DNA from 2 places in the Salegentibacter sp. BLCTC genome. Region 2 is predicted to be linked to the other one. Evidence: riboswitches for the same ligand, from Rfam matches in the RefSeq annotation. Region 2 holds a riboswitch; the other holds the start of a gene.

Region 1 (3,991 bases), on a different contig from region 2:
TACTCAAATCGTCATTTTGGTTAAAAGTACATGTAGCAACCATTGTAAGTAGTTATGCACCTTTAGCACTTTCGGCAATTTTAGGCCTAATGGCTTTACTTCTTATTATTTTTAGAACTCCAGGTTCACAAAAAAAGATCAACATAAAAATTAGGGAAATTACTTATATAAACGAGATCTCTATGACCATAGGTTTATTCGTACTGGCCGTAGGCACCTTCTTAGGAGGTATTTGGGCCAACGAATCCTGGGGTAGATACTGGGCATGGGACCCAAAAGAAACCTGGGCACTAATAAGTATTATAGTGTATACAGTGGTACTGCATCTTCGATTTATTCCTGCTTTACGAGGCAGGTATGTGCTAAATGCAGTGAGTGTTTTTGCCTTTGGCTCTATAATTATGACATCTTTTGGTGTAAATTATTACCTATCAGGTTTGCATAGCTACGCCGGGGGCGACCCACTACCGATACCTTCTTTCATTTATGTAGTTTTAGCTGCCTTAATATTTATAGCAATACTGGCATTTTTTAGGGACAAAAAATATAGAAAATCGAAAGTTTCGGCATGATACATATAATTATTGGTTTGTGAAATTATTAAATCAAAGCACATTAAAAACAAACAACACCGCAAAAAGGGAAAGAGATATTCAATGAAAAAAGTTTTAAAGCCATATTTAAGCAGTAAACAATCATCGATATTTATATAGCAAAGTATAATTCTACCGCTCATGACTAACAGATCTTCTTTTAAACTTGCATTATTCTTACTATTTTTAGTAAATGAAGTCGTAGCACAGACTTTTGAAGCAGAAGCCGACCTAAGAGCCCGTTTTGAATACCGGCACGGTTATAACGATCTTTTTTCAAATGATGCCGATCCCGGCGTATTTGTACAGCAACGAACCCGCCTGAACTTAGGCTATAGTGCTGAAAAACTACAATTATTTATTGCCGTACAGGATGTGAGCACCTGGGGGGATACCCGCCAAATTTTACCTGTAGATGGGAATGACTCCTTTTCCCTGTTTCAGGCCTATGCGCTACTAAACTTCAATGAAAATTGGTCTACTAAAGTAGGAAGGCAGGTAATAAGTTACGATAATCAGCGCATATTTGGCGGATTGGACTGGGCTATGCAGGGTCGTTTTCATGATGCCGCATTATTGAAATATCAGAAAAATGGCTTTAATTTGGATTTAGGAACTGCTTTTAGCCAGGAACAACCTAAAAACGAAGGAAACACATATAGGATTACCGGTTTTTTTACATATAAAACAATGCAATATGCTTATCTAAAGAAAGCCTGGGATAAAAGTTCTGCAAGTTTTTTATTTCTAAACAACGGGTTTCAAGGCTTTACTGGCCCCAATAACGCCACTCCAGACGATGTTTATTATCGTCAAACCATGGGTAGTTATTTCCAATTTCCAATACAAAAAGTAAAGATGGAGGGTTCGGCTTACTACCAGTTTGGAAAAGCCAACAATACCACCGATCTCTCAGCATACCAGCTATCCCTGGAAGCCACTTATAAACCCGGTAGTACTCTTTTTGGGTTAGGAATAGAAATGTTAAGCGGAACCGACCAGGAAGGAGCATCTAAAAATAAATCGTTTTTCCCTTTATATGGCACCAATCATAAATTTAATGGGTTTATGGACTATTTCTATGTGGGCAACCACGCCAACAGTGTAGGTTTAAACGATCTATATGCCAAGGCTAATTTCAGAACCGGTGAAAAATCAAATCTTTTGCTAAAAGCTCATTATTTTATGGCCAATGCAAAATTGCAAAATAACGCAGACAAGTATTTAGGTACAGAAATAGACCTTGTTTATTCTAATAAATTAATGAAATATGTAAATCTTAATGTTGGTTATTCACACATGTTTGCATCAGATAGTATGAGCCTGGTAAAAGGAGGAAAACCTAGCGACAATACTAATAATTGGGCCTGGGTTCAGCTTAATGTAAACCCTAAATTATTTTCTTTAGATTTTTAGAAACAATGTACTTAATACACCTAAAAAATTCAGAAAGTAAATTTCATCGCAACAATTCTGGCAAACATTTACTAGCGATTTCCGAATCAAGTAATTTTAATCAAGAATAATCTGGAGTCACCAATGAATCTTTTCCTTTTTTCTCCAGCTTTAAAGCTTTTGATTTTAATTATCTAAATCCTCAATTTTTTACTCCAAATGCATTAGTATGATTTCTCTTAGACAGCCGTTTAGCATAATCTTTAGAAATAGCAATTTGCTTTATTCAATTTATAACCAAAAAAACGGTAAAGATAAATTCAGTTTTTAAGATTCTCAAACCAGAAATTTAACTTAATATTGCCGGGATTTTCGGTTACAATGCTTTTAAGGTATTGTATTAAAAGGGAATCAGGTGTAAATCCTGAACAGTTCCCGCTGCTGTAAATCCCTTCCTTAATTTTTAGGAAAATCTTTTTATGGATACCACTGTCTTTTGGGACGGGAAGGTTTAAAAAGAGGGAGAAGTCAGAAAACCTGCCGGAAACATAAGGAACAAAGCTTTCGGGAGTTATTGCTTTGGGTAGGTCTTCTATTCTAACTATATCCCCTGCTGTTTTGTTTTGTAAAATAAGTTAATTCCAATTATTAACCTTTATACAAATCAAATGCAACAAAAATCATTTTTTAAATCATTAATCCTTATTGGAGGTATTTTACTTTTTTCATCTTGTAGCAAAGATGACGGCCCAGGCATAATTCCTATGGAGTTTGCGGATCTAAATTACCAGAAAGATTACGAATTAACCCTGGGAGATACTTTATCTATTAATCCTGAAATTCTAAATTTACCGGAAGGGACAGGTTTTAGCTGGAAACTAGGTGATGATAAAGTTTCTGAAGCTCAAAACCTTCATTACGCCCCCAAGCAATTTGGCACATTTGCACTACAATTTAAAGCATTGGCGAATAACGACTCTCTGCTGCGCTCTTATGAAGTTACCGTAAATGATCCTTATCAGCTTTATTTCCGCCCAAAAACAGAAAACAGCAGTAAATATATTTCTGAAATTATTGAATATAAACCTGCACCCGGCCAATATATTAATAAAACCTACGGTTCTTTGGAAAGCGCAGAAAAATTAGTGGGTGGAAAATCGGCCATTCTATCTTTAGGAGCATGGGGAGGCTACGTAACGTTCACTTTTGATCATACCATTGAAAATAGAGAAGATGCTAAAGACTTTGTAGTTTATGGTAATGCAATGGGCGGACTTTCTGAACCCGGTATTGTAAAGGTTTCTTTTGATGAGAATGGTAATGGCTTACCAGATGACACCTGGTATGAACTAGCAGGAAGTGCACATCAAAAAGAAGAAACTATATTGAATTATCAATTAACCTACACCAATCCAAAAGAGTACGCCAATGTACCCTGGGAAGATAACCAGGAAAACCAGGACAGTGTAATGGTTAATCCCTACCACTCCCAAAATTACTATCCACTCTTTATTGAAGAAAAGGATAAAATGAGTTTTAACGGAACCCGGGTTTACCCTAAGGTGAGCCTGGAAGGATTTGCCTCTATAGATGCACTTGAATGGGGGTATGTAGACAATTTTGATGCTGATTATAATACTTATGCCGGAAACGCCATGGATTTGGATTGGGCAGTAGATGATAATATGAACCCCGTAGCATTAAGAGGTGTAGATTTTATAAGCGTCTACACAGGGGCGCAGGGAAATGTTGGTTGGCTTGGTGAGATATCAACGGAAATCAAAGGAGCTTCAGATCTATCTATGACCGAGTAAAGCCTCTAATAATATCCTTTATTTATCCTTATATAAGAACTTCACTATTTTTCCAGCTCCAAATAGTATTGTTTTTATATAAGGATAAACCTATAAGCTTAAGCTCATTTGTAAACTTCCCGCGTCCATCTGCCAAACTAAAAATACTTCTAAAAATCAAAAACCGGTAGACTAGGATGCCTTAAACCT
Region 2 (3,991 bases):
CTGGAATCATAGGCAGGTAAATACAAACCCTATCGCCTTTTTCTATTCCTTTAGACTTTAAAACATTTGCAAATTTATTTACTTTTTTATGAAGTTCTTTATAAGAAATATGTTGAGCCTCCTCTTCGGTACCGTTTGGCTCCCAAATAATGGCGGTTCTATCTGCATTGGTAAAAAGGTAACGATCTATACAGTTCTCTGTAATATTAAGTTTTGCATTTTCAAACCACTTTACTTCAGGTTTATTAAAGTCCCAGCTCAATACATTGTCCCATTTTTTTCGCCAGGTGAAATGTTCTTCGGCAACTTCTTCCCAAAAATTTTCAGGCTCTCTAACCGATTTTCTATACACTTGAAAATACTCTTCTAAATTCTTAATATGATAATTACTCATAACTTAAATAAATATGTTGATGGTTACGTAGATTAATAATGAAAAATATAAAATATCTTTCCTGCAATTTATAAAAATCCAATAAAACTAGACATTCAAATGTTTGTTTAACATTCTTCCAGTTCAAGTTTTATTACAAGTTCAATAGAATAGATGATTTCTCCATAAAAGCAGAAAATTAATTGGCTAATTAAGCTTTTAGATTTAAAAATTATAAAAAAGATAGTTTTTAAATAGCTTTTTTATAATAACGCCTCCAGATAATAAGGATTACGAATCCCAAAATTTTAATAGTCAACAAATTACCTTCTAAAGCCAACGAGACATGTTATGGATAGTCATTTTAAGTTTGGAAGTAAACTTGTGAATATTAAATCTCGATTATCGAGTAAATAAACTTGTGAAAAACTATGTTTATAACTCCGTAGTTTTTCTATAAAAGGGTCGCTTATTACTTATAACTTTACTTTTGTAAAATCATACCGGTGGTTATTGTCTTTTTCAATAAATAAGGGGAATCATGTGAAATTCATGAGCTGTTGCGCAACTGTAAAGTAGGTTCAACTACAAGCCAGATTACCTTTCCGACCGGGTTGACTTTTGCTTTCGCATAAAAAGTAAATGTCCAGGAAATTGTGTATTTATCACAAGTAAACTTCCCTTAAGACAACTATTACTTTTATGCTTTTGATTTAAAAACCAAAACAAAAGTGATATGAATATTTTTCAAAAGCGGGTGAATTACAAACCTTTCGAATATCCCGAGATTCTTCAGTTTACCGAAGCTATAAATAAATCATTTTGGGTACATTCTGAAGTAGACTTTACAGCTGATGTCCAGGATTTTCATTCGCATCTTAGTGAAAATGAAAAACAGGTTATTAAAAGAAGCCTTTTAGCTATTGCGCAAATTGAAGTAGCTGTAAAATCCTTTTGGGGAGACTTGTATCAACACCTACCAAAACCAGAATTCAACGGCCTGGGAAGTACATTCGCCGAATGTGAATTTAGACATTCTGAAGCTTACTCCCGCTTGCTTGAAGTACTTGGGTATAATAATGAGTTTGAGAAATTAATTGAAACTCCTGTTATTAAAAAACGTGTAGCTTATCTCTCTGAAGCTTTAGCAAATACAAAATCTTCAGACGAAAAAAAATACGTGTTTTCCCTTATTTTATTCTCCATTTTAATTGAAAATGTTTCCCTTTTTAGTCAGTTTGCCATTATTCTTTCCTTTAGCAGATTTAAAGGAGTGATGAAAAACGTGAGCAATATAATTGCATGGACCTCGGTAGATGAGCAAATTCATGCCAATGCCGGAATTTACATTGTAAACCAAATTAAAAAAGAGTTCCCTGAATTCTTTAATGAAGAAACCAAAACCCAAATAAGGGAAATTATATCCCATTCTATGGAGGTAGAATCTGAGATTCTGGATTGGATCTTCGAGGATGGTTCTTTAGAACAGTGCAAAAAGGAAGACCTACTTAATTTTATGAAATACCGAGTAGACGATAGCCTTGAAAAAATAGGTTTAGAGAAGCTTTATTTCGTTTCAGAATATGATTATAAAGCGATGCTATGGTTTGAGGAGGAAGTTTTTGCCAACAGTTTGGACGATTTTTTTGCCAAACGCCCGGTAGATTATACCAAACACGATAAAAGTATTACCGCAGATGATCTTTTTTAAAGGTTTTCCACAAAAATAATTCAACTTAAAAATACAGTAAAATGCCCGAAGCAATACTTAAAGAAACAAAACAGGAGCGCCTATGGTGGCTTAACGAAGAGAGCCAGCAAATATTAAATCGCGGTTATTTATTAAAAGGAGAAACCGCAAAATCGGCTATAGAACGCGTTGCAAATGCAGCTGCAAAAAGACTTTATAAGCCCGAACTGGCCGAAGCTTTTATAGAAATGATAGAACGCGGCTGGATGAGTTTAAGCTCACCCATTTGGGCAAATATGGGTACAGAGCGCGGATTACCTATTTCTTGCTTTAATGTATACGTACCAGATAATATTGAAGGGATTACCCATAAATTGGGCGAAGTAATTATGCAAACCAAAATTGGTGGCGGAACTTCCGGTTATTTCGGAGAATTAAGAGGAAGGGGAAGTGCAGTAACAGACAACGGCAAAAGTAGTGGTGCTACCAGTTTTATGAAGCTTTTCGACACAGCTATGGATACTATTTCACAGGGCGGTGTGCGTCGTGGAGCTTTTGCAGCTTATCTTGATATAGATCACCCCGATATTAAAGAGTTTTTAGAAATAAAAAATATAGGAAATCCTATTCAGAACCTATTCTACGGCGTTAGTGTTCCCGATTACTGGATGCAGGAAATGATAGACGGCGACAGGGATAAAAGAGAGATTTGGGCAAAAGTTTTGGAAAGTAGGCAGCAAAAAGGTTTGCCTTATATCTTCTTTAAAGACAATATTAACCGATTTAAACCAGAGGTGTATAAAGATAAAAATTACACCATCCATTCCAGCAACCTTTGTTCAGAAATTGCTTTGCCTTCTACCAAAGACGAGTCTTTTATTTGCTGCCTTTCTTCTATGAACCTGGAGCTTTACGACGAATGGAAAGATACCGAAGCTGTAAAATTAGCCATCTATTTCTTAGATGCTGTTTTACAGGAGTTCATTGCAAAAACTGAAGGAAACCATTACCTGGCATCGGCCAACAAGTTTGCCAAAAGACATAGGGCCCTGGGGCTTGGTGTAATGGGTTGGCATTCGTACCTGCAAAAAAACAGAATTCCTTTTGAAGGTTTAAAAGCTAAAGGTTTAACCAATAACATTTTTAAAGATATAAGTGAAAAAGCAACCAAAGCGAGTAAGGAACTGGCAAATATCTATGGAGAACCGGAAGTTCTTAAAGACTATGGTTTAAGGAATACAACCCTTATGGCCATTGCGCCAACTACCTCTTCTTCTGCTATTTTAGGACAGGCATCACCGGGAATTGAACCTTTTAGCAGCAATTATTATAAAGCAGGTCTGGCCAAAGGAAATTTTATGCGGAAGAATAAATATTTAAAAAAATTACTTCAGGAAAAGGGATTAGATACCGAAGAAACCTGGCGTAGTATTATGCTAAATCACGGAAGTGTGCAACACTTAAAAGAGTTGAGTGACGAAGAACGTATGGTTTTTAAAACCTTTAAAGAGATAAGTCAGTTAGAGATTATTCAACAAGCTTCGGTTAGGCAAAAATTTATTGACCAGGCTCAGAGTTTAAATTTAAATATCCCCTCAGACCTTCCGGTAAGAGAGGTAAATAAGTTAATGATAGAAGCCTGGCAGCTTGGTGTAAAAACCCTTTACTACCAGCGTAGTCAAAGTGTTTCTAAAGAATTTATAGCCAATATGGTAAATTGTGCCAGTTGTGAGGCTTAAATATCTATATAAAAAGGCTGTCTGAAAGTTTTTTGTGACGTCAAGCTGAACCTGCCGGTCCGTTCAGGCGGGCTTGTTCCAGCTTCTAACATTTTAGATCCTGAAATAAATTCAGGATGACGTTTTTAACAAGACTTCAAACAGCCTTTTTATTATTCTTAAAATTCAACTTACATAGCTCCCCACTCT

Evidence for each region. A riboswitch is a leader RNA that binds a small molecule or an ion and turns the genes downstream of it on or off. The one in region 2 is predicted to bind cobalamin.
Region 1: it holds a riboswitch for cobalamin, as region 2 does, so the genes downstream of both, GUB10_RS13600 (PKD domain-containing protein) here and GUB10_RS07955 (ribonucleotide-diphosphate reductase subunit beta) in region 2, are expected to answer to the same signal.

Annotation. Positions count from the first base shown of each region.
Region 1 covers NZ_WYEW01000011.1:35,776-39,766, reverse strand. Annotated here, with positions in the region: gene ccsA (cytochrome c biogenesis protein) at 1-572, shown strand, start outside; gene GUB10_RS13605 (alginate export family protein) at 735-2,009, shown strand; cobalamin riboswitch at 2,345-2,548, shown strand; gene GUB10_RS13600 (PKD domain-containing protein) at 2,657-3,802, shown strand.
Region 2 covers NZ_WYEW01000005.1:17,458-21,448, reverse strand. Annotated here, with positions in the region: gene acs (acetate--CoA ligase) at 1-394, opposite strand, end outside; cobalamin riboswitch at 862-997, shown strand; gene GUB10_RS07955 (ribonucleotide-diphosphate reductase subunit beta) at 1,110-2,084, shown strand; gene GUB10_RS07950 (ribonucleoside-diphosphate reductase subunit alpha) at 2,126-3,802, shown strand; gene GUB10_RS07945 (DUF2911 domain-containing protein) at 3,973-3,991, opposite strand, start outside.